Regions from separate parts of the Pelotomaculum schinkii genome, predicted to be linked through region 1. Evidence: riboswitches for the same ligand, from Rfam matches in the RefSeq annotation. Region 1 holds a riboswitch; the other holds the start of a gene.
What was found. A riboswitch is a leader RNA that binds a small molecule or an ion and turns the genes downstream of it on or off. The one in region 1 is predicted to bind thiamine pyrophosphate.
Positions count from the first base shown of each region.

Region 2: linked by a shared signal. The riboswitch ahead of Psch_RS05645 (thiamine-binding protein) and the one ahead of Psch_RS15540 (MerR family DNA-binding transcriptional regulator) in region 1 are both predicted to bind thiamine pyrophosphate.

Region 1 is NZ_QFGA01000002.1:991,833-995,026, reverse strand. It holds gene Psch_RS15545 (IS200/IS605 family accessory protein TnpB-related protein) at 1-1,257, opposite strand, end outside; gene Psch_RS15540 (MerR family DNA-binding transcriptional regulator) at 1,241-1,492, opposite strand; TPP riboswitch at 1,675-1,773, opposite strand; gene Psch_RS15535 (hypothetical protein) at 2,154-2,297, shown strand; gene Psch_RS15530 (FAD binding domain-containing protein) at 2,445-3,194, shown strand, end outside.
Region 2 is NZ_QFGA01000001.1:1,175,566-1,178,759, forward strand. It holds gene Psch_RS05630 (FmdE family protein) at 94-687, shown strand; gene Psch_RS05635 (LiaI-LiaF-like domain-containing protein) at 684-995, opposite strand; gene Psch_RS05640 (PspC domain-containing protein) at 992-1,441, opposite strand; TPP riboswitch at 1,617-1,722, shown strand; gene Psch_RS05645 (thiamine-binding protein) at 1,787-2,077, shown strand; gene Psch_RS05650 (ABC transporter permease) at 2,040-2,828, shown strand; gene Psch_RS05655 (ABC transporter substrate-binding protein) at 2,828-3,194, shown strand, end outside.

The DNA.
Region 1 (3,194 bases):
TCCTAAGCCGCGCCTGGCTATTACGTAAGCTGCCGCCTCATGATTCGAGATCCCGTGCTGCTGTTGATATTTCAGAATACCAATGACCGAGGTGAACGGCGGCGGCACTTTTGCCAGGTGTATTCCCTCGCGGGCGGCTTTGCGTTCTACTGCCTGCAGGAATTTCGACCACATAAAACCGTTGATTATCCGGTTAAACTTGGCTGTTACGGACTTGTCGTTTTTAAACTCCAGGTTCTCTACGGCGAGGACGCAGTTTAACCGTTTTGCCAAATCTACCACCATGGCTGCAGCCTCGCCGATCAGCTTATTCCGCCGGTTGCTCCGTGCATATGTCCATTCTCCCTGCGGTATCCAAAGGCTTTCTTTGAATTGCCCTAGGTAGTCTGCATGGGTTATGCCCAGACCATCGGGGTTGGTATCCACTCCGATAACCCCGTTATAGGCTGTGTATTGTACCGGCGCTTCTTCTTCAATGGTGACGTGAATGTAATAACAGCCGTTCTTCCGGATAATTTCCACCTGGTAGGCGCTGCCTGTTATTAAATAGTCTATAACCATCTGCCGGTAGTTGAGCCCGTTGATCAGCCCTGTCTTCTTGGAAGGCTTATAGGCCAGATAGACCGGGACTGTGATTCGGTTGTAACGGATAGACTTTTTTGTCTCGACCGGCTCTGCTGCTATATCCAGGTAGATGATACCGTCTTTGGCATATAGCCGGGTGTTCAGGTTGCCGCCCTTGGTCTTATCACCCCTGGAAAGATAACGGTTGCTCCGGGCGTCCTGCCACGTATCAAGGGTAATGTTGCCTTTGCATCTCTGATGGAAGAGTCTCTTCCCGCCGAATACCACCGACGGAAATGTGCCGGCATCAAGGTGCTTCTGCCAAAATGCCAGTTTCCTTTCTTCTTTGTCCAGTCGCTTTTGCAGGTTGTCTTTCTTTCTGGGGGACCTGGCTTTTTCCAGACGCTTTCGGGTGAATTCCACTTTCTTTGTAGCATTGGCATGGTTTAGCTTTACCAGCTCTTTTTGTGATGAAATAGTTGCCTGGGCATCGTGCACCGTGTCGTTGGCCTGGCGGGAATTTAGGTTGAATTTACTTTGTACGGCCAAGCGTATGTCCTGGGTTTTCCAACCATCCAAAAGCCTTTTAAAGCCCCACCTTACGGCGGCGCAATAGCGTCCCATGAGGTTGTCGAGGAAGGTTTTTTGAACTTCCGTGAGCTGGAGAATGACGCCCCTAACCGTGGTTTTCACAGGCAGTCACCTCCTGCTCAATAAGCCAGGTCAGCTTTTTTGCCACTCTCCAGCCACGCTTACCGTATATCCTGGCGGAAAAACTAGAAGTCATTATTTGTGATTCCTTGTACCGCCTATGGCCGCCAGGTGTAAGCAGTGGTTTTAATTTCCCTTCTCTTTCCCAGCAATGCAACGTATGAGGCCATACATTTAATAACTTTGCTAGCTGGTGAGATGTTAACAGCTTTTCCATTGACACCACCTCTTACCATCACCCTAACAGAAACACTTGTTCGGTGTCAATGGTTTATTGGTTTATTTTTACTTTTGTTTAATTAATCTGTAGCTGCTTCACACCTCCTTGTATGAAAGTAACTTAACAAACAAAAAGCCCACCCGTTAGGGTAGGCCTCTGATATGCTGCTACTGCTCCAAAAATAACAGCTTCTGCTTCCCTACGCTGGTATTACCCAGATCAGGTTCAGAGGGTCGAGATTCCTCTCTCTCAGCCACAAGGCGCCCCTAGCTCATTATTCAATTGTATATAAATTATATCAAATCTGACAACTACTGTCAACAGCTACTCAGCTGGTCTATGACAAGTATTTACAGCGGTATTCCGTGGATGCAATGAACGTTTAATAAGTCTATAGCCGCTTTATTATTCGGTGGATCAAATTTTATACGTAAAAGCAAAGATTCAACCTTAAATGGTTACGATTTTACATTTATTGTTTCCATTTAATTGGTAGAAATGGATTAAGAATGCAATCTATAGATGTTATCTATGATATGTCCTAATATATTAAATTTTAAGAATTAGACTAGTATATATGCATACTTTAAAATTATAAGTAGAGGTGCAGACTTAATATGATAAGACAAAGCCATTGTTTAAGAAGGATAAGGATGTAATGAATGAGTTTATTGCTTATTTTTGTGTTTCTCAAGAAGAATTTATGTTGCAAACCTTTCTGAAAGAAAAACTTGATACGTTGAGGAAAATGATCGTAGCCGGAAAGAAGCTTACAGATCCTCGGTTGTTTGACCAGCTTTAAGGTATTTGTCGCGGTGAAATCCATATTATAACATTAAGAAAACAAAGGGGGTTATTTAATATAGTAATAAAATAAATTATTGCTATCTGAGCTGTAACAAGAATTGCTGTTGATGAAATGCTGCGTATAAGAGGAGGATGATACTTCATGAGAAAATACAAGTTTGAAGCGCCGCAGTCGTTTGAAGAGCTTTTTGAGATTATGCACAGAGCCAATTTCGAGAAGGACGAAATAAAGTTCGTGGCAGGGGGAACGGATTTTGTTCCCCGGCTTAATTTTGAACTGAATATGATCCCAAGCGAACAAAAACAGCCCCTGCAAATCATGTATTTGGGATGCCTTGGCATAGATTCCATTATTGAAAAGGACGGAATAATCTCTATAGGTGCTTGCTGCAAACTGAACGATATAATGAAAAATCCTGTTATTTGTGAAAAACTTCCCGTTCTGGTTGAAACAATTAGTCAAATGGCGGGGCTTACAATTAGAAATACTGGAACGATCGGTGGAAACATTATGAATGCCTCTCCGGCTAATGATAGCATCCCAACCTTTATAGTACTGGATGCAAACTTCATTTTAAAGTCGGAAAAAAAAGAGAGAACAGTAAAAGCTTCAGAATTTTTCACAGGGCCGGGAAAGACTGTCGCCAAACCGGATGAAGTTCTTACAAGGATTGAAATCAATTTGAAAAAAGGACATGCTTCCTTTAAAAAGCTTGGAAGAAGGCAGGCTGAAACGCTTTCTGTTGTTAATGCGGCAGCCTATGTGGAGCAGGAGAATAGTGTATGTAAAACCGTGCGCGTGGCAGTTGGATCTGTGGGGCCTACCGTAATTCGTTGTGAGCGGGTTGAAGTTGCTCTGCGCGGGAAAAAGCTTACGGAAGATGTAATTAAA
Region 2 (3,194 bases), on a different contig from region 1:
CTGACACGGTTATGTATCTTTACTATCTGACCGTGTTTGGCGTTATAATAGAGTAATGATCAAAATGCAAACTAGTAAAAGGAGGTAAATTTAATGTGTACAGAAAAAAGCGATTGGGATAAGGTTATTGAGTTCCACGGCCACAGTTGCCCGGGCATAGCTACAGGTTACCACGTAGCCAGAGTTGCTTTACAAAAACTACAGGCCATTCGAGCCGCCGACGAGGAGTTGATCGCTATTGTAGAAAATGACTCCTGCAGCGTGGACGCTATCCAGGTTTTGACCGGTTGCACCTTCGGCAAAGGAAACCTTGTCTTTAACGACTTGGGGAAACAGGTCTATACTTTTGTTTGCCGCAACAGCGGACGTGCTGTACGGATTGCTGTCAAAGGTTCGGCAAGGCCAAAGGCCCCTTCGTTGAAAGAGCTAAGGGATAAAGTTTACGGCGGGACAGCCTCCGCTGAAGAACGTAAAGCTTTCCACGACCACCAGCAGGAACGCATCCGCTATATCCTGGATCTGCCCGACGATGAATTTTGTGAGATCCGGGACGTTGAAATTGAATTTCCCGATAAGGCCAAGATTTACGATTCTCACACCTGTGCCGTATGCGGGGAACAGGTCATGGAGCCGCGTGTCCGTGTTAAAGGCGGCAAGATTGTTTGCATACCCTGCTCAGAGCATTAGACAGAGACTGACCGAAATATTATTCCTTCAAAAATCTGCTTGATGCCGTTTCTGCCCGGGAAAAACCCCTCTCCAAGCAGAATGTATGCGACAATACCTGCCGCAAGAGCAAGAATCACTAGAACAGCAAACCAGCGGGGTATACGCCCTCTCCAAAAAAGGCTCAGCCCAACAACAATCAAGATTACAGGCCACAGCCTGGCCGACTGGGTTAACATCTCACGCGAGGCGTACCCCGTATTGATCAAGAGCATCGCTGTCCCAAACAGGATCAGCGCCATCCCGAGAATGAACGTCCCGACACTCACCGGTCTCTCTCCTTTCCCGAGCCTTGGAACAGAATATAAATCCCCAGGGCAATGATCAACAGCGGCCAAGAAAAACGCAAAAAATAGTGAGGGACTGTTTGTCCGACCAGAAAGATGATGCCCAGCCCGATCAACAGGAGACCGGCGTTGCGCCTTCGTTTTTCCGAATCTACATGCAAGCCTTTTTTTTCACCAGGCGACTGGTACCCGGCCGTCGGCTCTCCCTGCGCCTCCTGCACTCCTTCAACAGGGATGTCCGGACGGTCGTTTTCAACAGGTATAACAACCGCTGCGATGATGTAAACAAGAATGCCGCTGCCGCCAAGCATCACCGACAGGACCCATAGCAGCCTTACAAGGGTTACATCGACCTCAAAATACTCGGCCATACCGGCAGCGACCCCTGCAATCATCTTGTTTTTACGGGATCGGTAGAGCCTGTTCATATGAATGCCCCCAAATAAAGTTGTTTTAACCACTACATTGAAAATACGGGTGCGAATTAGATTCGCAAAATATAAAAATTATTTGATTTTCATGAACATTATGGTTAAGATTAAAGTTAATGGATAATTATTTCCTGACAGTTTTTATCAGTATATTTAATTTCCCATACAATTTGTATATTATGCGGGGAGCTGAAGCTATTCGGCTGAGAAAGAACTTGGTTCTGACCCACAGACCTGATCTGGGTAATGCCAGCGTAGGGACAAGCTAGATCGTGCTTTAAGTGAGCGCGTTCGGGCCTTTTGCCTGCAGGCAGAAGGCCTAATTTAATTTAAAGGAGGTTTTTGTCAGTGCTCTATAACGTCAGTCTGCAGGTCATCCCAATCGTACCCGAGGCGGAGGTTTACCCGGTGGTAGACAAGGTAATTGACCTGATCAGGGAGTCCGGCGTCAAATATGTTGTCGGTCCCATGGAGACAACGATGGAAGGAGAACTTGACCTGCTCCTGGGAATCGTAGCCAGGGCGCAAGAGATCTGCCTGCAAAATGGCGCCACACGGGTCCTGTCGGTGGTTAAAATAGACTGCAAGGCAGGTGGTGTCACGATTGAGGAGAAAATTAACAAGTATCGTTAACGGCGCATTCCCACTGGGATTTGTAGTCCTGCTGCTGGTTACATGGGAATACCTGGTGCGCTGGAAAGCCGTCCAGGAATGGATTCTGCCCGGTCCCGCCCTCATTGCGCGAACCCTGGCAGACAACCTGCCCTTAATCCTTAAACACACGCAAACAACGCTGATGGAATGCCTGGCAGGTTTTACCCTGGCCATAATCTTGTCCTTTGTTCTGGCTTTCGTCATGGACGAGGTCCCCCTTCTGAGGAGAGCTTTGTATCCCTTGCTTATCGCCTCCCAGACCGTCCCGATCATATCAGTGGCCCCGCTTTTCATAATTTGGTTCGGGTACGGCGTCATGCCCAAAATTATCGTAGTAATCCTGGTCTGCTTCTTTCCGATTGCTTTAAGCCTGCTGGGGGGGCTGGCGGCTGTTGACAGGGAGTACCTCGAGCTCTTCAGGTCGATGAAAGCCACCCGGCTGGATATTTTCCGGATGGTCAAGCTGCCTCTGGCGCTGCCCTCCTTCTTCTCCGGGCTGAAGATAGCCGCGTCTTACAGCGTCATGGGTGCGGTCATTGGCGAGTGGTTGGGCGCCAAGGAGGGATTGGGCATGTACATGACCATTGCCCAGCGCTCGTTCCAGGTAGACCGCGTGTTCGCGGCCATCCTTACCATCACCGTTTTAAGCGCGGCCCTCTTTGCGCTGGTAGTCCTTATTGAAAGACTGGTCATTCCCTGGAACAGGTTAACAGAATGGAGGGATTTGTAATGAAAAAGATAGTTCTGGCAGTCGCTTTATTAACACTCTTGCTGGCTGCAGGCTGCGGCGGGAACAAGTCGCAGGAGGAAAAACCTCTCAAAAAGGTTTCGGTAATCCTGGACTGGACTCCAAACACCAACCATACCGGAGTCTACGTAGCTCAAAAACAAGGGTTTTATGAAGAAGAAGGACTGGACGTGGATATAGTACAGCCCAGTGAAGGCGGAGCGGCCCAGTTGGTCGCGTCGGGGCAGGGCGATTTCGGCTTCAGCTACCAGGAAGAGGTAACCATAGCCAGGACCAAGGACATCCCCGTCAAGGCGCTGGCGGCTGTTATTCAGCACAACACCTCCGGCTTTGCATCGCCAGCGGGAA